3 regions of the Dendrosporobacter quercicolus genome follow, and region 1 is predicted to be linked to each of the others. Evidence: riboswitches for the same ligand, from Rfam matches in the RefSeq annotation. Region 1 holds a riboswitch; each other region holds the start of a gene.
What was found. A riboswitch is a leader RNA that binds a small molecule or an ion and turns the genes downstream of it on or off. The one in region 1 is predicted to bind cobalamin.
Positions count from the first base shown of each region.

Region 2: it holds a riboswitch for cobalamin, as region 1 does, so the genes downstream of both, BLR06_RS07715 (sugar phosphate isomerase/epimerase family protein) here and BLR06_RS10370 (acyl-CoA dehydrogenase family protein) in region 1, are expected to answer to the same signal.
Region 3: it holds a riboswitch for cobalamin, as region 1 does, so the genes downstream of both, BLR06_RS08645 (TonB-dependent receptor) here and BLR06_RS10370 (acyl-CoA dehydrogenase family protein) in region 1, are expected to answer to the same signal.

Region 1 covers NZ_FNHB01000004.1:223,885-234,064, forward strand. The annotation lists gene BLR06_RS10340 (TonB-dependent receptor) at 1-691, opposite strand, end outside; gene BLR06_RS10345 (substrate-binding periplasmic protein) at 1,212-2,105, opposite strand; gene BLR06_RS10350 (amino acid ABC transporter permease) at 2,193-2,897, opposite strand; gene BLR06_RS10355 (amino acid ABC transporter ATP-binding protein) at 2,909-3,628, opposite strand; gene BLR06_RS10360 (aspartate aminotransferase family protein) at 3,904-5,148, opposite strand; gene BLR06_RS10365 (PucR family transcriptional regulator) at 5,559-6,731, opposite strand; gene BLR06_RS10370 (acyl-CoA dehydrogenase family protein) at 6,888-8,027, opposite strand; cobalamin riboswitch at 8,228-8,402, opposite strand; cobalamin riboswitch at 8,545-8,719, opposite strand; gene BLR06_RS10375 (cation diffusion facilitator family transporter) at 8,893-9,801, opposite strand; gene BLR06_RS10380 (nucleoid-associated protein) at 9,881-10,180, opposite strand, start outside.
Region 2 covers NZ_FNHB01000002.1:355,733-365,912, forward strand. The annotation lists gene BLR06_RS07700 (FecCD family ABC transporter permease) at 1-572, shown strand, start outside; gene BLR06_RS07705 (ABC transporter ATP-binding protein) at 572-1,828, shown strand; partial or broken gene BLR06_RS19215 (precorrin-8X methylmutase) at 1,890-2,057, shown strand; cobalamin riboswitch at 2,138-2,318, shown strand; gene BLR06_RS07715 (sugar phosphate isomerase/epimerase family protein) at 2,699-3,664, shown strand; gene BLR06_RS07720 (ABC transporter substrate-binding protein) at 3,665-4,618, shown strand; gene BLR06_RS07725 (adenosylcobinamide amidohydrolase) at 4,694-5,839, shown strand; gene BLR06_RS07730 (energy transducer TonB) at 5,836-6,603, shown strand; gene BLR06_RS07735 (hypothetical protein) at 6,604-8,310, shown strand; gene BLR06_RS07740 (ABC transporter ATP-binding protein) at 8,312-9,970, shown strand; gene BLR06_RS07745 (energy-coupling factor transporter transmembrane component T family protein) at 9,942-10,180, shown strand, end outside.
Region 3 covers NZ_FNHB01000003.1:112,676-122,855, reverse strand. The annotation lists gene BLR06_RS08650 (hypothetical protein) at 1-716, opposite strand, end outside; gene BLR06_RS08645 (TonB-dependent receptor) at 867-3,476, opposite strand; cobalamin riboswitch at 3,717-3,899, opposite strand; gene BLR06_RS08630 (MATE family efflux transporter) at 4,714-6,096, opposite strand; gene BLR06_RS08625 (LysR family transcriptional regulator) at 6,285-7,193, opposite strand; gene BLR06_RS08620 (hydratase) at 7,348-9,672, shown strand; gene BLR06_RS08615 (CitMHS family transporter) at 9,741-10,180, shown strand, end outside.

The DNA.
Region 1 (10,180 bases):
TCCAGCCGGACCGGCCGTCACTTCTGTCTTTGGCGTAGCCCAGCGCATAATAGGCCGTGTCACCGGCTTTATCGCCATGGATGATGCTGAATTTTTCCGTGTCGAAAGTGCCGTAGCTCAGCCTGGCTTTGTCGACAGGCCCGGTTACTGTCAGGGTTTTGATGATAATGAACCCCTGGCTGGGCGCGCCGCCCTTGGCGGAATTGGCCGCAAAATTGGCCACAGGCCCCAGCGTCAGAATCGAGGCGTCCCGGGCAATGGTGATTGATTCGATGAGATCAACCGGTAGATTGGCCAAAACACGCGACGCCTGGGTGTCAGGAAAATAAATCCCGTCAATGATGATGCCGATCGTATCGCCGCCGCGCGCCTGGACTTTGTAATAGCCTTTATTGCCCCAGCGCGTACCGGTAATCCCGCTGACCCGTTCCAGTATTTCCAGCACATCCTTGGGATGCATGGCTTCAATTTCTTCCCGGGTAATGACTTCCGTCGCCGCCTTGCTGCTCGCCGGAATGGCCAGACGGCTGTATACCGGTTCCTCGCCTGGCTTTTGCGCCGTTACCATGACTGTCGGCAGTTCAGTGTCCTTAGCGGCAGCCGCCTCCTGAGCCCCAGCAGGCGCCGCCGCACCAACCAGAGTGGCTAATACAACCGCTGCAACTGATTTTCCCGTCTTACTTTTTTTCACAACCCTTCACTCCTATTAAATAATCTATCTTTATCCCGCGTTATCCAATGTGGAGATGTCTGGGCAGACACGGGATACAAGCAGAACGTTGCAGCAAATTCTTCATCCGGACAGTCATTGGGCTTCGGTGCAAACATACGGAAAAAGTAATGAATTAACTGAAACATCTTCCATATTTACCTAATACTTTATTACATAAACTAACATAAATCAATAATTTCCGAATTATAATTTGTTTTTATTTGTTTTTGTTCGCTTTTGTTTACCGGACTAAAACTCTCCCTGCAGCGATATCCTCCAGGTGTACAAAAACAAAGTTTCCTAGTGTGTCATAGGGGACGGGGTTGTTGACACATTTCTTCCCGCCACGATAAGCGGCAGTTTAATCCAGGTAAATTTTATGTTATGGCAACGGGGTACATCGGCGGCTATAGACATTAAGACCTAAAACAAAGAAACTGGCCGGCCCTTGGTATTGGGCGCCCGCCAGTTTCTTGTTCATATTTTTCTCTCTGGTAAACTATTTGATATTTTTAGTTTTTCCATCCTCAACATTGACAAAATAATCTTCACTTAAGCCAAAATCTTTTAAAATCTTCAATAAAGTTCCGTCTTCTTTCATTTCATTCAGCACCTTGTTAACTTCCGCCAGAAACGCTTTATCCTCAAACCGGAGGGCCGCGCCTATTTTACCGGCTGCCTCCGCCTCATAAGGGCTTAATATTTTCAATTTAAGGCTGGAGTCCTGACGCAGCGTATAAGCAGCAACAATACCGTCAGTCACGCAGGCGTCAACTTTACCGGTATTCACCGCCATCATTAGCTCAGACTGGCTGCTGAATATTTTCAGATCTTTTATTTTCCCTTCACTCAGCCATTTTTGCGCCAGTTCAAGAAAGGCCGTTCCTTTTTGGCCGCCCAATACGATATTCTTTAAATCTTCTTTGCTTTTAATGGAAGAATCCAGCTTGGTAACAATGGCTTCCCCTTCTTTGTACCAGATGTCGGTAAATAATGCGATTTCCAGCCGTTCCGGCTTAACATACATTGCATCAGTGACCATATCTATTGTTTTATTGTTTAACTCAATGAGAAGATTCTCAAAAGGTATTTGCTTCATCTCCACCTTATGAATTCCCAGGCGGTTACTTACCTCTTTGATAATCACTGCATCAATGCCGGAAAACTGGTTATTGGTTGCATCAATATAAGCAAAAGGGGCATCATTGGACGAGCCTACAACTAAAACGCCTTTTGCCCTTAGCCGGTTTAAGGTTTCACTGGCATTGGGATCATGTTTCACGGCGGGAGTTGCATTTTTTTCCTCTGAAGTTGAACTGCAGCCTGTAACCAGTAAAGATAAAGTCAGCATGAAAACAGCGCAAATCCTCCCTATGATTCTGCCTTTTTGCATAAACACTCATCCTTTCCTCAACATAATTTTATTTAAATTATATATTAAAGCATTTCTGCTACATTCTTTCTTTGCCAGGCGAATTCTTTAATTTTTCATTTTGTGTTCAATATATTTGACCAGATGAGACAACGGGATACTAATGATTAAATAGGCAATTGCCAGATAAGTATAGGATTCAATGGTCAAAAAAGTCTGTGAAGCAAATGTTTGCGTTCGCAATAACAATTCATTTACCGCCACATAAGCCAGCAGGGAAGTGTCTTTAACCATCATCACCAGATAGTTGCCAAGCGAAGGTATGACATTCCGGATGGCCTGCGGTATGACGATGCGGAATAAAGCCTGATATTTCCCGAAACCCAACACCAGCGCAGCCTCAGTCTGACCTTTATCAATCGCTAGAATAGACGAGCGGATTACTTCAGACATGTAGCAGCTATAATTAATCCCTAAACCCAGAATACCCGCTGTCAGCGATGAAATTTGCATATTTGTTGAATAGTTAAACAAAAGCATGGCAGCCAGGTCAATCAACAACGGGACAACATAATAGATATAAACCAGCTGCACCAGCAGTGGCGTACCGCGGACAATTTCTAAAAAAATATATAAAAATCCCCTGATTGCTTTTACATTGCTCAGCCTACCGATCGCAATGATCATTCCCAGCACAATCGCCAGCAAAAAGCCAAGAACAGTTGCCTCAATCACCACACCCAAACCGCTGACCAGGGAAGGAATAAGAAAAGTCGCTGCTTTGGCAAAATTCAGGTCGTTTAAAATACTCATTGTACTCCCCCCTATAACACTCTTGAAAGAAACTCTTTCGTTCTGCCGTTTTCCGGATGATTAAACATCTTTTCCGGTGGTCCTTCCTCGACGATATACCCTTTATCCATAAAGATGACACGGTCGGAGACTTCCTTGGCAAAACCCATTTCATGAGTGACAACCACCATGGTCATTCCTTCAGTTGCAAGCTTTCTCATTACCGCCAAAACATCGCCGACAAGTTCAGGGTCGAGCGCTGAAGTCGGTTCGTCAAACAGCAGCATTTTGGGCTTCATGGCCAGCGCGCGGGCGATTGCCACACGCTGCTGCTGGCCGCCGGACAGCGTGGAGGGATAGGCTTGCGCTTTATCCGCCAGGCCGACCTTCCCCAGCAAATCCATTGCTAACGCTTCAGCGTCGGATTTTTTCATTTTATTGATATGCATAGGAGCGTAGGTAATATTTTTCAATACGCTAAACATCGGAAAAAGATTGAATCTCTGAAATACCATGCCAACCTCTCTGCGAAGTTTTCTACTGTCCAGCTCGGCGTCAAGAACATTGCCATTATAGTAAATTTTACCATCCGTTGGAACCTCAAGAAGATTTAAACAACGGAGAAAAGTGCTTTTGCCGGAACCAGACGGTCCAATGATGCAAACAACTTCACCTTGAGCGATATGCATAGTAATATTTTTCAGTACTTCCACATCGCCAAACTTTTTGGCTAAATTAAACACGCTAAACATGGCTCTCTCCTCCTGTCTACTTAATTGTCCGCTAAAAGCCCGCTATTTGCCCGGGTTAAATTCAGCCAAATGCGCTGGTATTGCCGCTGTAAAAATCACGATCTGCCTCAATCCTTTTCTTCCAGTACCGTGAGTCACTTAAATTTTAAGACTAGAATGCGAGGACTTTTTTTGCCCGGCGCGGCGGAGAAGCCGCGCATATCGGACATATATAAGGCGCCGACAACGAAGCAGGGCGGAAAAGGATGCGTTGCCTAACCTAATATTTGACTGGGTCAGGTACCCGGGGCTGTGCATTTCTCAATCGCCTGCCGGAATATAGTTAAGCCGGTGTCGAGCTGCTCATCCGTAATCACCAGCGGCCATAAGCAACGAATGACGTTGCCATAGGTCCCGGCATTCTCAATTAACAATCCCTGCCGGGCGCACTCGGCCACCAATGCCGAGACCAATGCCGGAGCAGGCGTCCTGGTCGATTTGTCCTTGATAAATTCAATGCCCAGCATACTGCCAAGTCCCCGCACATCGCCGACAACTTCATACTTTTCCTGCCAGCCTGCAAACACCGCCCGGCATTTTGCGCCAATTTCCATAGATCTCTCACAAAGCTTATCCCTTTCAATAATTTCGATTACTTTTAACGCCGCTGCACAAGCCAGGGCATTACCGCCAAAAGTACCGCCAATGACGCCGCCTGGCACCGAATCCATGATTTCAGCCCGGGCGGTTATGGCGCTTACCGGTATGCCTGCTGCAATTGACTTGGCGGTGGTAATAATATCCGGTGCAAAACCTCCCTCCTGCCAGTAATTCGAAGCAAACAACCTGCCGGTACGGCCAAATCCAGTTTGTATTTCATCAGCAATAAGCAAAATTCCGTTTTCATTACAAATTTCCCGTAAACGCTTAACCCATTCAAACGGCGCTGGAATGAAGCCCCCCTCGCCCTGCAGCGGCTCCAGGATAATTGCGGCGACGCTTTCAGCCGGCGAGGCCTCATCAAATACTCGCTCCAGCTTTTCAATATAGTAACTGATAGCCTGGCTATCCGTCATATTGCCCGGCTTGCGATAAAGATAAGGATATTCAGCCCGATATATACCGTCAGGGAATGGACCCATGCCTTTGGCGTATGCTTTTTTGGCTGTCATTGCCATCGTCAGGGCTGTTCGCCCGTGAAAGGCGCCTGAAAACACAATGATATTCGGGCGTTTGGTGAAAGCCTTGGCAATTTTCACCGCATTTTCATTGGCTTCCGCTCCGCTGTTAGCAAAGAAGGTTTTTTTAACCCTGCCGGCAACCGGTACAATTTCATTCATTTTTTCGGCCAAAGACACATAGCCCTCATGTGTTACAATATTAAACATGCTGTGAAAATAGTTGTCGGCCTGAGCCTTTACGGCGGCAATAATTTCCGGATGGGCGTGGCCGACATTCAATACCCCCACGCCGCCAACCCAGTCCAGAAAAATATTCCCGTCAACATCTTCAATCATTGCGCCGGCTGCTTTTTTTATCACGCAGGGATAAACGCACCTAATTGCTCCCGGAGTGGCAACAGCCCGCCTCTGGATCATTTTTTCTGCATTTGACCCTGGCAATGAACCAGTAATGATTTTAGGTAACGCTTCTTTCAATATCACAGTTTTCTCCTCCACCTTTGGTTTTGTCAGCTTACAGCTGTCCGTTTTTCGCAACAAAAAAAGCAAAGAAACCTATCCAGCATCTTTGCTTTAAAATGTAAACGTATCCGTCAGCTTGCCACTAAATGGCTAACCACAAAACGTTTGCTCTATTTTGTTTATTTAAACAAGTTAATAACAATTGCCGTTCAAAACGTCTGCTATACAACTCATTTTTTCTTATAATATCATTAAAATGTTTGCCTTTCAATGATTAAACAAACAAATATCAGTGTGCATTTGCACAATTATAAAATATCTTTGATATAAAATGCAAGCGATAATTTCAATTGATCGTTCCAATCCGCCAGATTACAACCGGTGATATCCTGTATTTTTTTCAGCTGATAATGAACCGTATTGCGATGAATGTAATTCAATTCAGACAAACGGTGAATTTTCCCGTTTGTTTCAAAATACTGCTTAAGGAAACCATAGTAGCCGGTATTGTTTTCCCGGTCATAGCTTTCAAGGCTGCCTAATGCCTCGCGATAAAATTCATGCAGCATATCCGTGTCTTCCATTGTTAGGATTAACTTATGCACATCAAGTTTGTCATAATAAACAACCCTTTTATTGGTCTTTATCCCTAATCTGACCAGCGAAATAATTCTGCGGAAATATTTCGACAATGCTTTTATTTTAAGCTTAGCCGGACCTACGCCAATATAGAAGGAATAGTTATTGTGCTGCGAACTGCCATGGATCAATTCACTAATGATATTTTCAATACTATTGCCGGTAAACCCAACCAACGCGATGATTATATTCCCTTCATACTTAAACAGGATAAATTTATCACTCATTTTATTGATGATTTTCTCGATCTCAGATTGCAGCAGCTTCATAAAATTCAAGTAAAGCTCTTCCTGCTCTGTAACTACCTTGACTGCAATGACGCAATAATCAGTATCAGCTCCGTAGCCGTGCCGTTCGAGAACCGGAAGATACATCGACTTTTGTTCGGGATAAAAAATTGCATCTTTAAATGCTTCCGATATACTGGCGTTTCTTTGTTCACTTTGAAATATCATACTGCACAGTTCTCTAATAACGTCAACCAGTTTAATTTCCCAGGGAACGGTGAATAAAGGAAAATCATTTTCCTCGCAAAAGTCAATGATTTCTTCCGGTACCTCGCTGATATAAGGACCAATATTGATGATAAAACCGCTTACCTGATGCTGGAATAAGTGCTTGCAAAAATCAAGCATTTCATTTCGGGCGATCCGGCCGATACCGGTGATGATTACCAGCTCTTTTCCCTTGAGAAAAGAAATAAGCTCACTGTCTTCGACCATATGGACCCACTCCACCAGATTCTTAATGCTTTTTTTTCCGGCAATCAACTGCATCTGGTATTTATTTTGGGTGCTTTTGTAAATTTTTTCCAAGGTAATTGCCATAAGCTCACCTTTCATTACAGTCTGCTTTTATTATATAATACTTTAGAATACAGGCAACACACAAAATTATACAACCGGTCAGTTTATTTTGCAAAAATTCAGCCCACCCCGATCGGGGTGGGCTAATAGATTTTCATCGCCGGCCACCTGAAAAATTCTGTTTATTGCCCGTTAACGCCGCATCACGCCGGCCAGACGATTAGACTTAAGCTTGTTTTCAATTGCATCAATCCTGGTAATCTGCGCTTTACGCATCAGCCGCCTGACAGAGCAATCCAAACGCAACGCATACCTGCCGGCAATCTGCAAAAAACCAGTAATGACCGCCACTGCCATAGACAAAGCATAATTTTGCGCAATCGCCGCTTCCTTCCTATAACCGGAATTCATATCCCGGACATAGGCGGCCTGATAAGTGATCAGCCTGGCCGCATTCAGTTTTGCCTCCATACTGGCCAACAGCAGGAGAACCTTTTGATTTTCGGCTACAGACTGGCGGAACGGCATCCTTTCTTTTACATATTGCATCGCTTTATCAAAAACCGTCTGCCCGATGCCGACAATCTGAGCGGTAACGCTGAGCTGCCCGGCTTCCAACGCTGCTAGGGCAATTTTCAGTCCCTCACCTTCTTTACCCAGTAAATTCTCCACAGGAACTCTGGCACCCCGGAAAATCAGATCTCTGGTTAATGCTACGCCGCATCCCGGCAGCCTTTCCGCTGAACTGAAAGAGAACCCTTGCAGACCTTTGGTCAAAATAAACGCGCTAATGCCTTTCGATCCTTTACTTTTATCAGTGATAGCAAAAACCACATAAGTTTCTGCTTCACCGCCATTCGTAATAAAGCTTTTACTGCCGTTGATCAGATAGTAATCGCCTTGACGGACCGCCACCGTTTCCAGCTCTGCAATATCAGAACCCCGTCTACCCTCAGTTAACCCAAAAGCCCCTAACTGCCAGCCTTCAACCAGCGGTTTCAGATATTTTTGTTTTTGGGATTCAGTGCCATACCGGTTAATCGACCATTGACAAAGCAGCACCGAAGCCGATAGCGCAGCGCTCAAATTATCGTCCACCTTAGCCAGTTCCTCTACAGCCAGAATAAAGCTGCTGTATTTATCATCCGCTCCGCTAAATGCGGCCGGAAAACAAATTCCCGGCAGCCCCAGCGCCCCCAGTTCATCATACGTTTCACGATCCAACCGTTCGCTCACATAGCGTTCGTCGGCAGCCGGCGCTATTTTATCGGCTGAAAATTTTCTAATTGCCTGTTGCAGCATTCTTTGATATTCATTTAATTTAAAGTCCATATTCGCCCCCCTTTCTGCCAGCACATGATCTGAAATACCCCCGCCGACTTCTACGGTCAATCTGCATGGTCACCTGACGGAAAAAACCCTTGCTGCACTAGGCAGAAGGGCTGTTATTACAGGAAAGATCAAAGTCATTGGCAAAACAACCATAACATTTGATTACTCCGGTAATCTCCTCCCCATCGCTCGCAGGTCAAACGGTGATTGTCGAACAGGCAGTTCTTCTGACTCAGCTTCATCGAGTTCTGCGCCTTCCCGAATCTCTCCAGTGGCATTTTGCAGGCGTCTCTGCTATACAGCGGCGGGACCGCGCCGGCTTTTCACCGGTCTTCCCTATTAAGCCCTAAGGGCACCTATTCCAAACATTATTTTGTTGTCGGTTCAGCCACAAAAAACCCTTCCACCAGTGGCTGGCGAAAGGGTTATCTATTACAGGAAGCCAATCTTCTCATAGCTAATAAGCCTGAAAACTTGAAAATTTCCGGTAATCTCCTCCCCATCGCTCGCAGGTCAAACGGTGATTGTCGAACAGGCAGTTCTTCTGACTCAGCTTCATCGAGTTCTGCGCCTTCCCGGATCTCTCCAGTGGCATTTTGCAGGCTCCTTTGCTATACAGCGGCGGGACCGCGCCGGCCTTTCACCGGCTTCCCTATTAAGCCCCAAAGGGCACCTATTCCAGAAATATGAAATTTTTCATTTATACACTAAATATTACACACCGGCTAATCAATTGTCAAGATATCTCCCGATATTATTGGCGCTAATGTTGTAAGTACTCAATCCAGGCTATTTTACTGTATCAAGCAGAGAGGCTATGGGCTACTTCTGCAACATCGAGTTTACGCAGCTTCGCCAAAAGGGCTTACGGCAGACAGGTTTCATGATTAAAGTTAACCGTCTCGATCTGTATTGTTGTATGACTGATTTGAAATTTGTCCTTAATGATTGCAATTGCTTCCTGCAAAATAACCTCAGGATTTCTATCCGCCTCAATTAAAAGATGACAAGTCACAGAATCGCGCCCGGAAGTTATCGTCCAGATATGCAGATCATGAATATCCTTGACCCCGTCAATTGTACGCAAAGCCTCGGTTACCTCATCAAAATTAACGGTAGGAGGCGTCCCTTCAAGCAGAATATTCACCGATTCATTGATCACGCTCCAGGCGCTGCGTAAAATTAGCAGCGCCACAACCACGCTGATAACAGGGTCAGCCGTATACCATGAAAAGAAATACATCAAAAGACCTGCCGTAATTGCCCCGACAGAACCAAGTGCGTCCCCAAGAATATGCAAATAAGCGCTGCGAAGATTAATGCTTTCTTCCATATTACCCTTTTTTTTCAAAACAATCGCACTGGCCAGGTTCGCAAGCAAGCCAACCCCGGCAATTGCTATCATGTAGAGACTATTGATTGCCGGCGGTGCAAAAACTCGTTCATAGGCTTCCCAAACAATAACACCGGCGATAATGAATAAAGTGACTCCGTTTAAAAAAGCAGCCAGGATCTCAAAACGGTAAAAGCCGTAAGTTTTTTTGGGTGAGGGGGGCCTAAGCGCCAAAACAGTTGCAAACAGGCTCAAAGCCAGCGATGTAGCGTCACTGAGCATATGGCCGGCATCTGAGAGTAAAGCAAGGCTGTTGGTAAATAACCCCCCAACAAATTCGAGAATCATAATGCCTGCGGTAATAATTAAAGAAACAGTCAGAGCGACACGATTGTTCCTCCCAGGGGCCGAGCCTCCATGAGCGTGGCTGTGATGCACCATTTCACTACCTCCTATTGCAGTGGGCGAGTATGCGCATTGCAAAATAATTTTGTGTCAACAACCCCGTCCCCCCGGCACATTATTCTTCGCTATTGAAATATATTTTGTAAAAATTCATCCCTTTTGCTTCGTCATTACCCCGTTCAATATATTCGATGTTACCGGTTTCATTTGCGGCTGCTTTGATTTTTATCTCAATCCCGGTATCCAGCTTAATCAGGTTATTGAACTTTCGTCTGGCAGTTTTCACCGCTGGTCCGGAGATACTGAATTCGGCGGCCTGGGGTACCCCCTGATTCAGTTCATACAGTTCTTTATGCTCTTTAAATTGCTCAACAAGCTCCGGCGCTTTGAGTACGTCACGGGCAAAGTCATCCAG
Region 2 (10,180 bases), on a different contig from region 1:
CGGTAACCACGCTGCTCCTATCCGGTGTAGCGGTCAGCATGCTGTTTGGCGCGCTAACTTCCGGTATTTTAACCTTTATCAATGAATACCGGCTGCGTGAATTTTTATTCTGGATGGTGGGCGGACTGGATTACCGGCGCTGGGAGCATGTTTTTCTGGCTGCCGGACCAATTTTGGGCGGGATTGCTATTTTATGTTTTCTGGCCAGGCAGCTAAATGTTCTGGTTTTGGGTGAGCAGGAAGCCAGGGCGGTCGGGCTACCGGTTCTGGCGTTGCGCTTGCTGCTGTTATTTGTTTCCGCCGTAACCACGGCAACTGCTGTTTGCGTCAGCGGCATTATCGCCTTTATCGGTTTGGTAATTCCCCATATGCTAAGGCTGGTAATTGGCCCGGAGCATCGAATTTTGCTGCCGGCCTGCGCGCTTTGCGGCGGGCTGTTTCTGCTGGTCTGTGATACCCTTGGACGGCTGCTTATTCCCCCGACTGAAATCGGGGCGGGAATTATAACCTCTCTTTTAGGTGCGCCGTACTTTTTATATTTGCTGAGACGCAGCCAAAGGGGGGCGGGCTGATGCAGGCGGACCGTCAACCGGTACTGGCGGCGGAGCATATTTCGGTCCGGCTGGGGGACCGGAATATTCTGCAGGATATCAGTTTCACCGTCAGCCCCGGGGAATTTGTTGGTATTATTGGCCCGAACGGCGCCGGAAAAAGCACTTTGCTGCGCAGTTTGCGCGGCTTATGGCCGGTGGCGGCGGGAGCGGTTAAAGTCAATGAATGTCCTGTCAGCAGTTTGAGGGACAAGCAGTTAGCCCGGCTGATCGCTTATCTGCAGCAGGACGTGAATGTGACTTTTGGTTTTACCGCACTGGAAGTTGTTCTGGCCGGACGTTACCCTTACCTGCAGTGGTGGGAGAACGAACGGGAGGAAGATTACCAAATTGCCGGCAAATACATGGAGTTCACCGGCGTACGGCATCTGGCCGGAAAACCGGTGGATAAAGTTTCCGGCGGGGAACGGCAGCGTATTTTCCTGGCGAAGGTGCTGGCCCAGGAGACGCCGTTGATTTTTTTAGATGAACCAACCGCCAGTCTTGACCTGGTTTACCAAGAGGAAATTTTCCGGCATTGCCAGACAATCTGCCGGCAGGGTAAAACTGCCCTGTTGGTGGCGCACGACATAAAATTAGCCGCTAAATTTTGCTCCCGTCTGATTTTGCTGGCCCAGGGCAGGGTGGTGGCTGACGGGACGCCCCGGCAGGTGGTCACGGCTCAAAACCTGGAAACCGCCTATGGTTTGCACTCGGCCGTATTTACCAATAAGGTGACCGGGCATCTTGATATTCATACCTATGTGGCGGGAGCCGGGCCGTGTTCGGGTCAGAGCGTTCATATTATTGGCGGCGGCGGCTCGGCCGGCGGCATTATGCGGTCCTTATATGAAAAAGGCTGTTGTTTAAGCGGCGGCGTGTTTCATCAGGGAGACAGCGATACGGATGCGGCGGAGGCTTTTCAGGTCGATTATCTGGCCGGGCCGGCATTCGGGGCGATTGACGAGCGGCTTGCAGCCCTCAACCGGCATAAGGTTGCCTGCGCCGACTGGGTGGTATTGACCAATCTTTGCTATGGCCAGCAGAATATCGACAACCTGGCGGCGGCTTTTCAAGCGGCCAGGCTGACGGTGATTGAAGATACCGCTATTGACGGGCGAGATTTCACCGGCGGCCGGGCCACTGCGCTGTACCGGCGGCTTATTGCCCTGCCGCAGGTTGAGGTAATGACTACGCCTGAATTTCTGCTTCGTCTGAACAAGGCCGGGACGGAATGACAGAAGGGGGTGATGTTGCTCTGACGGCAAAGACCGCGGCAATCATGGAGGAAACCAGCAACGTCCGGCGCTGATTATTGGCGTGCCGGCGGGGTTTGTTGGGGCCAGTGAAGCCAAAGAACAGCAGATGCCGGACGGAAGAGTCCCCTATATCGTCGTCCAGGGCAATCAGGGGGGAAGTCCGATTGCGGCTGCGGTTGTCAATGCCTTGCTGTATATAATTCACTAGCGCCTGAGCGGGACAACAGCCCCGGAATTTAGACTTGACAAAGCGCTGCTCAAAATGTAATACTACACGTGAGTAGAACAATTGCATATGTTGGTGTAGGTGCCCGGTTGGGCTTAATAGGGAAGTCCGGTGCAATGCCGGCGCGGTCCCGCCACTGTAATGATGAGCAACCCCAAAAAATGCCACTGAAACTGAGGTTTTGGGAAGGTTTGGCAAGCGATGAATCTGAGCCAGGAGAACTGCCTATATGACAATCACCGTTACAACCTGCGAGAGATGGGGAGGGGATTTGCGCATGATCGGCAGTTGTGCTGCTGTGCTTATTTCGCCCCGGTATATTGATTGATACCGGGCTTTTATGTTCAATAATAAAAGCATCCCCGCCGGGGATGCTTTTCGCCGTTTTAAAGGGACAGGCTTTTTGAAATCCTGAATCCCCGGCCATTGGCCGGTTTGCGCGGCATGCGTCATTTAACCGAACGGTTATGGAACAGCTTTATTCAATTACAGGAAATGCTGGATCGATGAAACCCTGTTCCTTTCCTGAAGCATGGACAAAAGTTCCCCTTGCTTTTAGGCAACGAACGGTACGATAAACTAGGGCAGTTTGAAAGCACGCCCTGGGGAAAGGAAGGCTGGCTATGCTGCAACTCGTTAATTTATCGAATCATTGTTCAGAGGCGGAGCTGATTCACCATAGCGCCGATGTCCTTCAGGCCTTTTTACACCATCATCGCCTGGATGGAGTTGAAATGATGTTTTGCGGGCCTTGGGACGCCCGGGTTCATCGCCAGGAATGGATTCATGGCGTTCATTTGCGATTTTGGCCCAGCTGGCTTGATTTCTGGCATGGGAATCAGGCTGAGCTGCTCCGCCAGTTTGGCAGCCAGGCCGAAATCAGCAGCCTTTACGGCGGCCCGACCCGGGCGGAATGGCTGCAGGTATACCGGGACAATATCCGTATGGCCTATACTGCCGGAGCAAAATATGTGGTGTTTCACGTTTGTAACGCCCGGATGTCCGAGCTGTTTGACGGGCAGTTTTGCTACAGTTCCAGGGAAGTGATCGCTGCGACAGTTGAGGTGATCAACGTTTTGGCCGAGGATATTCCAAAAGATCTGGAATTGCTGTTTGAAAATTTGTGGTGGCCGGGTCTCACACTGGAGGATAAGGAGCTGACGGCAATGCTGTTGGACGGCGTAAAACACGGCAATTGCGGCATTATGCTGGATACCGGTCATTTGATGAACACGAACCTGGAACTGACCACGGAAGCCGAGGGCGTGGATTATATTCTGGAGACAGTGGAAAAACTGGGTTTATACCGGCATTATATCAAAGGCCTTCATTTGCACCGCTCCCTGTCCGGCCAATATGTGAAAGAAAACTGCCGGCAGGCGGTGAAATCAGCGGAACCGGCTGATATCTTCGCCCATATAGCAAAAATTGACGAGCATTTGCCGTTTAGTTCTCCGGAGGTGCGCCGGATCATTGATTATGTGCAGCCCCGCTATGTGGTTCATGAGTTTATCAACAAGAATATGGATGAATGGTCGGCCAAAGTCAGGCAGCAGCAGAAAGCGCTGCAATTAAAGGAGGAAGGTTAATTGAAACGATTGGGGTATGCGGCGCTGGTTTTCCTGCTGATTGCAGCATTGAGCGGCTGCGGCGGGTTCCAGGGCGGGCCGGCCGATATGCCGCAGTCTGCTCATGAGGTGCAGGATGGCCAGGGAAAGACTCTTAAACTGCCGCATAAACCGCAAAGAATTGCCTCGCTGTCGATTGGTACGGATGAGGTGCTTGTGCATCTGGTTGCGCCGGAAAGAATCGCCGCTTTAACGTACCTGGCCGATGACCCGGGGATTTCCAATATTACCGCACAGGCCCAAAGCATCGCAACCAAGGTGAGGGCTAACCCGGAGCAGCTCATTGCCTTGCAGCCGGATTTGCTGCTGGTGCCTGACTGGCAGCCGCAGGAGCTGATTGATACGCTCAGACAGGCCGGTTTGCCGGTATATGTGTATCATGCTCCCAATACCATTGAGCAAATAAAACAAATGATCGGGGAACTGTCCAGGGTGGTAGGGGAAGAAGCAGCCGGACAACAGTTAATTGCCGGTATGGACAGTGAATTGGCCGCTGTCCGTCAGCAGGTTGACCGGGTTGCACCGGATAAGCGCCTGATCGTCCTTCAGTTCTCGCTGCTTGGCGCCACCGGCGGAACCGGCAGCTTGTTTGATGATATCTGTAAATACGCCGGGGTTAGAAATGGCGGGGCGATTGCGGGGCTCGGCAAATTTGATCTGATGTCCAAGGAACAAATGATCAAGGTGAATCCAGATGTGTTGATCATGCCAATGTGGGATTCTACGGGCCGGAACAATATCGGGCAATACCGGGAAAAAGTCCGGAGCGATCCGGGGCTGCAGTCGGTAAAAGCCGTAAAGAACGACAGGCTGATTCCGGTGCCTGACCGGTTTCAAAGCAGCGCCTCTCATTATATTGTCGATGGCGTTCGCGAAGTAGCCAGAGCGGCGTATCCGGAGCTGGACTGGCAATGACGGACAGGAATCGCTGCAGGGATGAGCGCGGCTGAGTTGACTGTAGGGAAAATGGCGACGGGATAGGAGCGGCGGATGAAACTTTATACGTTATCAACCGGGGATGTGGCTTACCGGTTTTATAAAAGCATTCTAATATTGTTTAACAGGCCCCGCAAGGTTCTCAGCACATCAGTGCTGAATGGCGGTTACCGGACAGATCTGGCGGCGGTATTTAACCATGACTGTAATCCCGGCGCCGGTATGGCCTGTACAATGAAAGCTCCGGACTATGAAGGACACCTGAGGATTGTGTCCGCCGAGCTTGGCGTTGACCCGGCTAAGGCAACCGGGATGGCGACAGCGGCGTCAATGGATAATGTTGCGATTGCTGAAGAACGGTTCGGACAGCTAACCGTTACCGCCCTGGTGACCGGCGGGGTGGAGGTCAACGGCGGGCGGGCCGGCGATCCGGCCGAATACTACCAGCCCATAGAGAAGGCTGTTCTTGATCAGCCTGGTACAATTAACATTTTGCTCTACATTGACGCAGATTTAACACCCGGCGCGCTTACCCAGGCACTGGTCGACTGTACCGAAGCCAAGGCGGCCGCCTTGCAGGAACTGATGGTCGGCAGCAACTATTCAAGCGGTCTGGCAACCGGTTCGGGAACCGATTCGACGATCATTGTGGCTAATCCGGTCGCAGCCATGGTTGTTGAGAAGGCCGGCAATCAGTCCCAATTGGGTGAACTGATCGGCCGGGCGGTAACAAGAGCGGTAAAAGAGGCGCTGTTCAGACAAAGCGGTTTATCGCCTGAACGGCAGTACAGTGTACTGAAACGGCTGAAACGATACGGAGTCAACGAAGAGGAACTTTGGCTTCAGTATCGGGCTGGTTCTGAGTCCCCGGTGGCTAAGGCCCTGTTTATGGATGAACTTTATCAGCTGGATAAACAATCGGGTTTTGTTATTTATACTTCATTATATGTGCACCTGCTGGATCAGCTTGACTGGGGGCTGTTAGGGCCGCGGGAGGTGCAGCCCGCCGCCGTTCAATTGCTGGAACTGGCGGCAAGGTTAAGCGAGGCGCCGGCTTGCCCGCCGGTAAGGCCGGCGCTGCCAGGGCTGATTGCAGCCTGGCGCAACATGCTGGTGCAGGCGCTGGACGGCAGGCTTCAGGCCGGGTCAGACGAAGGATTGCCGCAGTATGCAGCGGGGCTGAACATGCAGCAGGGTTGAAGGACTGGCGAACTGAAGACGAGGTGAAAGGGATGACAGCAGAGAGCAGATTTCCGAAAGCGGCGGCAATATCATGCCTGATTCACCTGTTCGTATTGGCGGGACTGGGCTGGCTGGCCGGGCCATTCTTCCAGCAGCCGGTGATTGCCGAGCAAATCATTGAACTGGAATTGGGGGTTGCGGGACAAGACGGCCCGGCTGGCGGCGATACAGGGACGCCGCCCGGGGAACAGAGCCAGCCGGTGCGTAGGCCTCCGCACTCTGATCAGCGGCAAACCGCCTCTGAACTTCCTGAATTACGCCCCGGGGATTCACCGGCCCCAGCTTCTCCTGAAGCGATCGCGACGGAAGAAGCTGCAGCATCCGGTATGGGGAACAGCGCCGGGGGAGCGGTCTCAGCCACTGCCGGCGGCGGTGCCGCCGGCAGTGGCGGCAGCGGCGGGAGGCGCGGGACGGGCGGTGGGGGCCTGGCCCCGCCGGGCATTTTAAGCCAAGTAGAGCCGGCTTATCCCAACGAAGCCCGTAATGCCGGCCAGGCCGGAACTGTTGTGCTGCGTATTCAAGTTTTGACCAATGGCCGCACCGGCAGTATCAGTGTTGCAGCTTCATCCGGTTATGAGCTGCTGGACAGGGCGGCAATCGATGCCGTGAAAAGATGGCGGTTTATACCGGCGAAAGACCGAAGCAGCGGTAAGAGTGTTGTTAGTTATACCACTTTACCGGTGGTTTTCGAGCTAATGAGTAATAACCGCAGCGCCCGGTGAGTGCAAAATACAGATACTCTGTACGGGAAAAGGCGGCAGGGTGGTGACGGAATTATTATACGGCTAAGCCGGTGGGCTATATTAGTAATTATTTTGGCCTGTTTTTGGCCGCCTCCGGCAGGACTGGCAAAGGACAATATCCTGCTGGAGGGAAAGTTTCCTTATTATCTGGGAAAAGACCGCGGCTATGTCATGCCCGGCGAGCAGACCCATTTGTTTATCAGCGTGGAAAATCGCACCGGCGCCGGGCAGTTGACAGCCGTCCGGCTGTTTTTGCCGCCCGGCCTTAGTCTGGCGGATGCCGCCGGAAACTGGACGGCCGGGGAGCGGGACGGCCGGCGTTTTGTTGAACAGTCCCTGGCCCTGGCGGGCGGCTTTGATCAGTGGTTTGACTTGGTGCCTATCGTGATTGACAGCCGGCTGGCGGCCGGCGCTTACAGTTTGGAAATAGCGGCCGGAGAGCGGCGGCAAATGCTTGCCTTCGTTGTTGACGGTCAAAACGTCGCCGGCGGCGGAGAAAAAATTGCCATCACCGGTCTGGTACTGCCTTTGGACAAGGATGGTAAGCGTGATGAGCGGCTTAGTCATAATACCCTGACGCTGCGTGATCGCAGCCTGGATTATTATAAAAATTTTTTACGGGGCAAAGGTGCGGCCAATCAGGAAATTGAAGCTATGCATCCGCTGACCCATCTGGGCATTGATATAGAGAATCCTGCCGGCTTGCAGCAGCTGGCGGTTGTGACAACACGGCTGTTGGACAAAAATACCCGGCAGCCGGTGCCTGGCTTGTTTACGCCGGGGACTACCGGTGAGGATAAAAATGCGGGAGCTTTGGCCGGCACGGAAGGCAGTCTGACGGTTTTTGCGGCAATAACCGGCGAGGCCGCCCAAAGAATTCAGGTGCCGGTATATGTTGATGAACGGCTGCTGAAAAATGGTGAGTATATTTTGCATACCGAGCTGTCGGGCGGCGGAACGCCGCTCAGCCGGGAGCTTGGATTAACGATTGTCAAAAAGGACAATAAAGCAATGTTCAGCGTGCTGCTGGCCGCCCTGGCCCTCCTGGCGGGCGCTGTTTTTGCCGTTCGCCGCCTGAAACGCCTGTTTGCGGGGATGAAGGTCCGCTGGCTGATCACCATCGCTTTGTTCGGGGCGGCGGCGTTTGTGCTGGTCAATATTCCGGCTGCTTTTTTGAGCGATTTGTTTCATGTATTGCTCGGACCGTTCGGGGTGCTGATCAGTGGTTTTTTCAGCGGCGTAGTTTTATATATGCTGGTTGTTTCCCTGCTTGTGCTTATTCCCCGTCCCGGGACAGCCGCTTTGATGCTGACGGTCAGAATGCTGCTCAGCCTGGCGGCCTTCGGTCATTTTTCGCCGGTCATGCTTATGTCCTATGGAGTTTGTGCGCTGTTATTGGAAACACTGCTTTATTTCAGCGGATTTTACCGCAGCGGCCTGGCCGAAGCTGCGCCCGGTAAACCGGATTTTTGGCGTAATGCCTTCATTTTGGCCGCCGTCTGCGCGATTGCCGACAGTGCGGCTACCTATACCGGTTTACAAGCGTCCGCCTTTCTATACCGGATGTATTACGCCGAATGGTACGTATTGCTGCTGGTGATTATGAATGGCTGCGTGTATACTGCGGCGGGCGCAATTTGCGGCACTGTACTGGGCAGCCGGCTGGCCAGGGTGGGAGGGGATTAGCTTGCAGCATTTGGTCGAGGTGCGCAATGTATCATTTACTTACCGTCAGCGGCTGACGCCCAGCCTGGTCAATATTAATTTGCAGATTGCCGCCGGCGAGTTTGTTTTGATTACCGGCTCCACCGGCTGCGGCAAAAGCACGCTGCTGCAGCTGTTCAATGGTCTGATTCCCCATGAAAACAGCGGCTGCTTACAGGGAGCGGTTTTCATTGACGGGCAGAATACGCGGGAGCATGATATTGCTGTGCTTAGCCGCAGTGTAGGGATGGTTTTTCAGAGTCCGGACGATCAGATTTTCTCGGCCACGGTCTTTGAGGAAGTCGCCTTTGTCCTGGAAAACATGGGGCTGCCGGCCCCGGTGGTTGCCGGGCGGGTGCAGGAGAGTCTGGCGGCAGTTGGCTTGGCAGGCAAAGCCGGGGCAGAGGTCGGTCAATTGTCAGGCGGCCAAAAACAGCGGCTGGCCCTTGCCGCCGTTTTGGCGGCCAACCCCAAGGTGCTGGTGCTGGATGAGCCGATCAGCCAGCTTGATCCTCAGGGAGCGGCCGGAGTGCTTGGAATTTTAACCCGGCTTAACGACAGACACGGCATTACCGTCATTATTGTTGAACACCGGCTGCATGAGGTACTGCCATTGTGCAGCCGGGTGGTCATTATGGATGGCGGCGCGATTGTCTGGCAGGGACCCTGCGCCGGACTGCTGGAGCATACCGGCGTGCTGGCCGCACACCATTTGCGCATTCCTCAGCCGGTGGCGGTATGCCGGGAGCTGGGGGTGAACCCCGGGTCGTTTGCTGCGGGGGCTGCCGTTAAGGCCATTCAAGCGTTGTATCCGGACATTCCAAGGAAGAAGCAGACGGCTGAGGCTGCTTTTCCGGTTCCGGGGCAACCGGCGGTCGAACTGGAGAATGTAACGTTTGCTTATCAGCCGCAGGCTGAGCGGGTTTTGCACGAAATCCGGCTAACCATACCCTGCGGTCAGTTTGTGGCGCTGATGGGGAATAACGGCGCCGGGAAATCTACTCTGCTGCAGCAGATGTGCGGCCTGCTGCAGCCTGAGACCGGCTGGGTAAAGATACTTGGCAAACCGGTAAAGCAAGGGAGGCGGCAGGTCGGCATGGTGCTGCAAAATCCTGACTTGATGTTGTTTAATCAAACCGTTGCCGCTGAAATTGGTTTTGGCAATGGCGGCCGGCCGATAGATACGGCCATGCTTGCGCAGCTTGACTTAGGCGGGCTGGTTCGGGATTTCCCCCTGGCGCTTAGCCGCGGCCAGCGTTTGAGGGTGGCAATTGCGGCCGTGCTGGCCCGTCAGCCGGCGGTTGTATTGCTGGATGAGCCGACAACCGGGCAGGATATCGGGCACATTGACGATATTGTCCGGCTGTTGCAGCAGTATGTGCGGTGCGGCGGGACGGTAGTCTTTTGCACGCATGATACCGAGGTGGCGGCCGGAATTGCCGACCGGCTGATTGTATTGGATTGCGGCCGGATCGCTGCTGACGACCATCCCCGGAAAGTGTTTGCCGATGAGGACCTGATTGTCCGTTTGGGGCTGAAAATACCTGCAGTGGCGGCTATATCCGCCCGGCTATACGGTGGAACGGCCTTAACCGTGCAGGAGGTGGTGCGTTATGTACAACAAGCAAATATGGCGGACTGAGTCCGGCCGAACCCTGATTTACGCTCTGGATGCCAGGACCAAACTGGCGGTTATGCTGACGATGGCGGTTCTGGCAATACTGATTGACAGTGCCGCTACCTTGTTTATTCTATTGATTTTGACGCTGCTTTTGCATTTTTGGGCGCAAATGCCGGCCGCTAAATGGCGATTGCTTAGTTTATTGATCTTGTTTGGCATCTGGGGCTCAAT
Region 3 (10,180 bases), on a different contig from region 1:
TCGGCATTGGCGCTGCCTGCATTCTGCATGCCACCCAACGCGCAGACATACAGTTTATTATTGAAAAGCTCCAGGGTGAATGCATTTTTACCGACTTCCAGATGAGAAACGTAAGTAAGCGCACCAGTACTAGGAGTAATATTTAATTTCACAACAATGCTATTACTGTATTCTGAATAGCCACCGGACGGATTAACTGTAAAAAGGGCATAGAGGAAATTTCCAACAACCACTAATCCTTCACCATGGCACTCTGCAGTTGATGGTAAGGAAATGCTCGGCCATGCTGTTGGAAATTGATAACTCGTTGATTCAGTATAGCCACTTTGCATATCAATTCTAGCAATTCTTGCCAGGTCATACCCAGTTGCATACAACCATCTGCCTGTAGTAGCAACCGCATGCAAATTAGCAACATTAGACCAGCTTGGTTCCGGCAGAACAATTGAAGGCATCCATGAAGATGCGAAAGGGTTAATGATTTTGTATGGTTCAGCCGTCGGACTGTAGGTATATTGCCGCAACACCAACCGGCTCTGATTATTGGTATCAAAGAAATTAAATACCGCTGGATCGCCATTTAAAGGCTCAACCTTATCTATATCTGTAGTGAAAGCAGCGGGAGTTGTCGCACTTCTGTCTCCTTTGATGGCGCCGGCCGTTCCCTGAGAATAATATTGATCGGTAATGGTATACGCAAACAAAGTTTCAGCCATAATACAATCCCTCTTTTCATTTATTTTTACTGCTTAACGAAAAAACTATTGATGGTGCCTAGCACACATCATCTCCTTCCTTTTTGTGTTAGCCTTGCAAAGCGTTCATCCCTGGCATCACCTCCTCAACTGATTTCAGAATAATTGAAATTAATATTTATACTGCAATGTCACATAATAGGTGCGGCCCTGTAATGGATATTCCACCGGTTTATTTTGAGCACTGCCATCATAGGATGACTTGCTTGTAAAGGTAGCTTCCGGTCCTTTGTCAAATAAATCGTTGACACCGGCAATGACCTGAACATCTTTATCTATTTTATATTTTGCGCCAAGGCCGATGGTTGTTAAGGAACTTTGAACATACTTGGGCCATTGATTCCAACAGTACATTTCATCCACATATTTCAGTTCAGTAAAGATTGATGTTCTACTGTCAGGCCGGTAGGTCAGCCTTACCGAGCCTTCCCAGTCCGGTGCATAAAGATGCGGCTGATCGTAATAAATGTTGTCGCCTGTCGGGGAATCATTTTTCTCCCGGGCTTTAGTATGCATATAGGTGGCGGACAAATTCAAATCCAATTTGTTCCAACTGAAGTTGCCCTGCATCTCCACACCGTTAACCCGTCCTTTGGCCGTATTGGTATAAGACCAGTAGTCCAGGCCAAAACGGTACAGCTGCAATAAATTCTCTGATTTGCGTCCAAAATAGGTCAACTGGATATTCGAGGAATCCGCCCCCAGGAATTTACCGTCCCAAATGGCGGAAATATCCCACTGGCGGCCTTCCTCCGGCACCGGAAACATCGAACCGCCCAGCAGTTTTCCATCAGATCCGGTATTGGGCCGAGGCATGATGCCGGCCCCATCGCCGGCAATTTCATACAGGTTGAGCAGCCGGTAGTAAGTCCCCATGGTGGATCGCAGGGTTAACTGCTCGTTGACCTTCTTTTTCAGGGCCACCTGCCAGGTGGTCTTGCTGTCTGTTTGGGTATCCTCCTGCTTTACCCAGCGATGGTTGGGGTCAATTGCACTCCGGTTAGGGCCTGCGGCCCGCCCCATTACTTTTGAGGAGTTGTACCTGACGCTTGGCGTCAGCCATAAGTCCTCCGCCTTATTTAGCGTAATGGTGTCCTGCAGCTGGAGATTGAACAGCGTCTGTTCATAATAAGTGCGATAACGCAGTGCATTTGGCAGCTCATCACTCATATCGAATTTTTCCATACGGCTGCCGTCGATATCCATTTTTTCAAAGGACCAGTTGGTCATGAATTCCAGCAGATGGTTTTTTCCGGCTTTATAGCTCCCGTCAACCGCCCCGCCAAACCGCCGGGAATCATAGGTGCTCCATTTGCCCATTGCCCGCTCGGCTGAGCCGTCAAGGGCATGATCCGGATTGCGGTAGTCTTTGTCCTGATCCAGATAGTTGACCTGCCAGCCCCATTCTAAATTGTCAGCGGTATCCCTCCGGCCAATCAGCAAGTCTTTTGTAGTCAATTTTTGCCTTTTTCTTTCGAAAAAACCTGGGAGATCCACACTTACATGGCTAGGGTCAGTGATATCGCCCGTTAGAATGTTTGGCTGTGGCATGCCCCGGTCAATTTTTTTCCAACTTCCTTTAATAATCCAATGGTCATCTTGCCATTTAATCAGAGCATCAGTATTTTTATAATCGTTATTACGTCGCCAACGCATAGCATCAGAAGAAAGGCCTTTTATTCGTTTTCTAATTCCTTCCGTTTGATTATTCAAACTAGTTCTGACATGATCTAGTTCTAGCTTTGCGCTGCCATAATACTGCTGCTCACTCCATCCAAATACCGAAAGTACCTCTTGCTTACTCGAAAATCCCAGATAATTATAGTACTGATCTACCACTGTGGATAAGTACTGATTATAAACAGCCGAATTATCAAAGGCAGAATTAACTTCGTCCACCGTAGCAAAATCTGTATTAACTCCCATATACCCCATATACTCATTAGTCCAAGCAATTTGACTTACTAATTGTGCTTGATAACCTGGCATATATTTTGCGTACGCAGCATCAGACCCCGGATTCTTATATCTAAAATCGCCGTCGCTTTGGTCATGGTTTATACCGACCATCAGACTGCCGCTGCCCAGCGGTTCGGTGATCTCTAAACTGGTATTGTAGCCGCCCCAGGAGCTTTGGCCGACAGAGGCGGAAATATTAGTTTTCTCCGGCTTTTTGGTTACGACATTGATGACGCCGCCCATATAGGTGCCGCCAAAGCGAGCCGGGATGTAGCCGCGGTAGACTTCAATCCGCTCAACATTTTTCACCGGAATGGTGGAAATATCCACCGCCGCATCGCCGCCCAGATTGGACAGCACGCCGTCTACGAATACGCCGACCTGGGCAGCGGTACTGCCGCGGACAGTAACGGTGGTATACTGGCCTTTGCCGCTTACATAGCGCACATGAACCCCCGGCACATCTTTCAGCAGTTCGGGCAGCGTTTTTTGCTCGCCTTTATAATCCTCCGGGCGGATAACGGTCACTGTGCCCGGCGACAGCTTAGTTTCCCAGTCCGGTCGGGGCGCTTGCACCGTCACCGCAGGCAGGGCAAAGTCTTCTGTACTCCACGGCTTGTCACTGCGCAGGGCTTCATTGGCCGCCTGTAGGTCCTCACCGCCCGCCCGCTCCGCCTCCGTTGTTTCCTGCACTTGTTCCTCAGCCGCATAGGCTATCCCGGCGATAAACGGATTCAGGCTGAACGTCAGCGTACAGGCCATACTCACGGCCAGCGCTCTATATGTTAACTTGCTTTGCTTCACAACAAAATCTACTCCTTTTTAACCCCATATGAACTTAAATTCGTAACAAATTGATCAAACATCTAAATGACCGGATAGCTGTCCATCCAGCCCTGCTGCAATAAAAAAACTCCCGTCAGGGGAGTGTGCTTACGCCAGACCGCCGGATTGATTGTCCGCCGGCTTTCGTAATCCCCTCCCTGTCGCTCGCAGGTAAAAGTGGTGATTGTTAAATAGGCAGTTCTCCTGGCTCCGGATCATTGCGCCGCCAAACCTTCCCGGAACTTCCGTTCCAGTGGCATTTATTTGGCCTTGCTCCCCGTTACAGTGGCGGGACCGCGCCGGTTTTACACCGGTCTTCCCTATTAAGCCCCTAAGGGCACCTATTCCGAATATTTTTTTAGCCGATAAAAAACATATAATCCAATCTCATTTATGGTATTTTTTGTAAATTAATTATAGCATTAATGATATTAATTATCAACCATTTCATAAAACACCTTTGCACAAGGGTTCGGCAAACGAAAATGCACCGCTGAGACACAATTTCATTCTACGCAAGCCTGCGCCGCATTAGAACCTTTTTGTAAGCTTCTTTACAGCATAAAGAACTTATTTCAGCTGATTTTGCCCTATTGCGTTGATCCAGCGACTGAGACCGCCAAATTCTCCTTCCGTTTAGGCCGGCTATATCCCCTCCTTTAGCAAAAAACTGGCCACCCGAAAAAAACAAAGAAGCCCCCTGCGCCGCTACACCATCAGGAGGCTTGTCTCACTTCGGCCGCCATACCAGTGCAAAATGCAATCTTCGGGTAAATCCGCCCGATCGCTCGCAGGTAAAAACGGGTGACTGTCGTACAGGCAGTTCGCCGGCGGCTCTGTTCACCATTCACTCCCGCGAAAGCTTCGCCCCGCCGGTCTGCAAGCCAAGCCCTGTCCGGCTTAGACATTTTGAGGTTTTCATCGCCATTGCAGCCTTTCAGTTCAGCTTCAGGGACAGCCTGTACATTAGTTATTTAACTTACTTATATTATTTATTTTCTTGAATATTTTGTCAATAGATTTCCCCAAACCCATCCCATATTCTCCACATTTCCCTCTCCCGAAAACGCCAAGCGCCTGGCCGGGCTCCTGCCCGGAAAGCAAATAAACAAGCCGGCCGGGGCAACTTTTCCCCTGACCGGCTGCTCACTTTTGAGCTTGTGCTTTCCCTCAGTCAGGAAACACTAATTGCCGCAGGCTGATTTTTTGTTCTTAATAACGCAAATTCTTGCCGCACCATAATCACGGTCCACAAAACCATCACCGCATCAATACCCAGCGACCCAAAATAAATGCCGGGAACACCGATCTTGGCCGGCAAAAAAATCATGACCGGAATATAGAAAACCAGTTGTCTGGCAATGCCGATCAGCGCCGCAGGCTTTCCTTTGCCGATCGAAGGGAACAGGGTCATTGCCATAAAAATGGCTGACAACAGCGGCAGGATTAGCATGTAGACCTGAAAATACATCAGCTGCTCGCCGCTAAAGCTCTGCCCGGGCAGCATCAGACCGACAACAAAAGCCGGGCCAGCCATGCAAACAAGCCAGAAAGGCAGGGTCAGCAGCATCGCCGCCGCAGTAAATATCTTGTAAGAGCTGATGACGCGGTCATATTGACCGGCGCCGTAGTTGATGCCGATGACCGGCTGCAGCGCCCGCATTAGGCCGAAGATGGGCGTCAGCATAAATACGAAGATCCGGTAGACCACCCCGTAGAAGGCAATATCAAGCACTGTGCCGTACCGGGCCAGCGCGTTAAACACAACCACGCCCTGCACCAGGCTCATGACAATCATGATGAAGGACGACATTCCCAGGCTCACGATGGACTTTACGGCAGCTTTGTCCCAATAAAAGGAAAATGCTTCCGTTGAAAAGGAAGAAAAATCACGGCCAAAATAAATCCAGCCGAGCAGCGTATAGACGAGCATGCCGATATTGGTCGCCCAAGCCGAGCCTTCCACACCCAGCCCAAGCACCGCGACCAGGATATAGTTTGCCAGCACATCGGCGGCAAGCCCTATCCCCATCATCACCGCCGCTGATTTCATTTTCCCTTCGGCTCTGACAATCATATTGGCCGCCAGGCCATAAATCCAGAAAAAAGCGCCCAGCACCGTAATTCTAAAATAAATGTCGCCCAGCGCCAATACTTCACCTTCTCCGCCCATCATCCCAACCAGCCGGGTGGAGAAAAAAGTCCCCAGCGCCATATAAACAACGGTTAAGGCCAGCGAAAGAACATTCACATTGCCCAGCAGCCTCCGCTGAGTATGTTTATCCCCGCTGCCCAGGGCGATACTTAATACGGAACCCGCGCCAACGCCGATCAAAGACCCTATACCAATGCTGATCTGCGTTAACGGATAGGCCACAGAAACTCCCGCCAGCGCGGTTTCCCCGACATAGCGGCCGACAAAAACAGCCGAAATGACGGTGTTTAAGCCGTAAAGCACCATAGCGATAATGGCGGGCCACGATAACTTAACCATGACTTTCCACAGGTTTTCAGTCAAAATCAGCTGTTTCTGTTTTTCTTTATTATTGACTACCATTTGGCTCAAGCTAAGACCTCCCAAAATAATTGAAATTAATTATCACTATCTATTTTACGCCAAATGATTTTTTTTCCTACCGGTAAAAGGGATTATTATCAGCGCGAAAGGTATTTTCGTTGGCCATCCAAGCTGCTACAGCTCCAACTGCTCCGCCCCGCGCATTCAGCAGCGGCATTCCTGCCGTGTCAAGGGGACGGGGTTGGCGACACATTTTTTTCAAAAATATCCGCTTCCGCCTGAAATGCGGTCTGTACGAATTCGACAAAAGCCTGCACCGCCGAAAGCTCCAGCGCTGAGCGATGACATAACAGCCAGGTCGGCCGGCAGAGAGGCTGTCCATTTTTCCAGTATAACGGCTGCCGGTGCAGTTCATGATGGCTGGAGATGCCGATCGCCGGCATGATCGCCCAGCCCAGCCCCTGACAGACCATCTGGCGGCAGGTTTCCATACTGTCAAGCTCCATTGTCACCATTGGCGGCCGGTCGAAGTTCTGCCGCCACCATTCGTGGAATATCGCCTGCAGCGAGGCGTCGGTCTGAGCAACAAGTCCCGGCCTGCGGGGCAGGTCCGCCAGCTTAAGCGACTGACTGGAAACAAGGCAGATCGGTTCGTTCGCCAGCAGATGCTTTTCTTCGTCCCAGCTGAAATCGCCGCGCAGAATAGCGACTGAAATTTCGTCCTTCTGCAGCAGGCGGTAAATTTTTTGGCTCATGCCTGTTTTCAGCGAAACCTCCACCTCGGGATACAAATCAAGAAATTCCTTGAGAATCGCCGGCAGCTTATAATGGGCAATGACGGTCGAAGAGCCCAGCCGAAGCATGCCTTGCACCTTACCGCCCATATTTTGAATGGTTTCTTTCAACCGGGTAAACTGCCGCAGCATGTCGTTGACGTATTCCAGCAGATACTCGCCCTGCTGGGTAAGTGAAACGCCGTTGGCGGTACGGATCAGGATGGCGGCGCCAAGCTTCTTCTCCATGTTTTTCAGACGGTAACTGAGGGCCGGCTGTGAGATGTACAAGCGTTCCGCCGCCTTAGTCATATTTTTTTCCTCGGCTATCGTTTTAAGAATAATCCAGTCTCTTCGGTCCATTGCGATCACAGTCCTTTAGCGTTAATAGGTTTATTATAATAAAAAAATTTAATTGAATACAATAAAATTAAAAGATTTTATCAATTCAGAATAATGCGGTACACTAAATCCTGATATTAACTGCATTTAATCAAATTTGAAAAAGGTGATTACAGTGATTAAATTAATTCGCCATGGTGTTTATTTGGTTAACGGCCGGACGATTGTCGACAAAGACGGCCAGGCGGCAATGGATAGGATTGCGTCCTGTTTACAGCCCGCCGGATGCGGCGGGGCGATGCAAAATGCGGTGGACAAAGCCCAGGCCCGCAGTCAGACGCTCGCCTATCAGATTTTGGCTGCTCACAACACGGCGGCCGATGATCATGGCCTTAAACTGAAATTTGACTGCCTGGCCTCTCATGACATTACCTATGTCGGCATTATTCAGACGGCCCGCGCCAGCGGCCTGCAGGAGTTTCCGCTGCCCTATGTGCTGACCAACTGCCACAACAGCCTTTGTGCGGTTGGCGGTACGATCAACGAAGATGATCATGTTTTTGGCCTGACCGCAGCCCGTAAATACGGCGGTATCTACGTGCCGGCCCATCAGGCGGTCATTCATCAGTACATGCGGGAAATGATGACAGGCTGCGGCAAGATGATTCTCGGTTCGGACAGCCATACCCGCTACGGTGCGCTGGGAACGCTGGCCGTCGGCGAAGGCGGCGGTGAGCTGGCTAAGCAATTATTGTCAAAAACCTATGATCTTGCTTATCCGGACGTGGTGGCTGTGTATCTGGAGGGCAGTCCGCGCCATGGCGTCGGACCGCAGGACGTGGCCCTGTCCATCATCGGCGCCGTGTTTGCCGACGGATTTGTCAAAAACAAAATCCTGGAGTTCGTCGGACCGGGGATTGCCGCTTTGTCGGCTGATTTTCGCAATGGCATTGATGTGATGACAACGGAAACAACCTGTTTGTCGTCCATCTGGGAAACCGACGAAACAATCCGCCAATACTATGAGATTCACGGACGGCCCGAGGCCTACCGCCGTCTGACGCCGGGCGCCGTCGCCTATTACGACGGCCTGGTCAAGGTAGATTTAAGCCTGATCGAGCCAATGATTGCTTTGCCGTTTCATCCCAGCAATGTCTGGACCATTGCCGAATTGAAGCGCAATCCGGCCGATATCCTGCGGCAGGTGGAAATCGGCGCCCGGGCGCAGCTCGAGAATTCTCGCGTTAACTTCACTCTGACCGATAAACTGGTCAATGGACAGCTGCATGTCGACCAGGGAGTTGTCGCCGGCTGCGCCGGGGGAACATTTGAAAACATCGCTGCTATGGCCCGCCTGCTGGCCGGAAAAGAGACCGGCAGCGGCGAGTTTTCGCTGAGTGTATATCCGGCCAGTCAGCCGGTAAATCTGGAGCTGGTCAGCAATGGCTCAATTGCCAGTCTGATGCAGGCTGGAGCCAGTATCCGGACCGCGTTCTGCGGACCCTGTTTCGGCGCCGGCGATGTGCCGTCCCATAACGGTCTGAGCATCCGTCACACCACCCGTAATTTCCCCAGCCGGGAAGGCTCAAAGCCCACAGAGGGACAGATTGCCTCGGTTGCCTTAATGGATGCGCGGTCAATCGCCGCAACCGCTTTGCGCGGCGGCATCCTGACGGCGGCGACGGAAGTCGATTTTCCCGCTGCGCCTGCGCCCTACCGCTTTGATTCCCGCAGCTACCGGAGCCGGGTTTACCAGGGATTTGGCAAGCCGGAACAAGAGACCAAGCTGGTGCTTGGCCCCAATATCGCCGACTGGCCAGCCATCCGGCCGCTGCCTGCTAACCTGCTGCTGAAAATCGCTGCCGTTTTACAGGATGAAGTCACAACCACCGACGAATTGATTCCCTCCGGCGAGACCTCTTCATTTCGTTCCAACCCGCTGCGGCTGGCGGAATTTACACTGGGACGCAAAGATCCGCAGTATGTGGGACGGGCCAAGGCGATTCAGGAACTGGAACGCCAGCGGCAGGCCGGTCTGATCACACCGGAAGTAAAAAAGTTTTTCGAACCCGTTGCGGCGGAGTCTAACGCTGAAGATGAGACCGGGCTTGTCGCTCATACCGGAATTGGCAGCGTAATCTTCGCCAGAAAACCCGGCGACGGCTCGGCCCGGGAGCAAGCCGCTTCTTGTCAGCGAGTACTGGGTGGGGATGCCAATATTGCGCTCGAATATGCGACCAAACGCTATCGCAGCAATCTGATCAACTGGGGAATGATTCCATTTACCGTCGACGCCGGCTTAAAAGAAGCGTTCGCCGTCGATGATCTGCTGTATATACCGGCGATCCGCGAGGCCATTGCCGGCGGAGCGGAGCGGGTACAGGCGCATATCATCAACAGCTCAGGCCGTAAACCGGTTGAATTGCAGTTGCATAATCTTTCGCAGGAAGATCGGGCAATTATTCTGGCGGGCTGCCTGGTCAATTATTATGCAGGGTAAAGCCCGGCCGGCTGCAGTGTCGGCCGCAAGGTTTTAGCTAAGATTTAAATAAAAAGGAGCGAACTCTAATGGTAACTTTCATGGCATACGCATTAATCGCGGTATTCATGATTTTGATTATGAAGAAAAAACTGACTCCCTTTGTTGCACTTGCTGTCGTACCGGTCTTGTTTGGCATTATCGGCGCTTTACTGGGCCTATGGTCTCCTGATATTGGCAAATTTGCCCTGGAAGGTTTAAAAACCACTTCCGTTACCGCAATCATGCTGTTATTTGCCGTCCTGTTCTTCACAACAATGATTGACGCCGGTTTATTCGATCCCCTTTCCAATGCGATGATCCGCTTTGCCAAAGGCGACCCGTTAAAAGTAATGGTAGCGACAGTGCTGCTGTCAGCAGGCGTATCCCTGAACGGCGACGGTACGTCCACCATGATTATTGTCTGCTCGGCCATGGTGCCGATTTATAAAAAACTCAATATGAAAATGCTTGATCTGGCTGTTTTGAC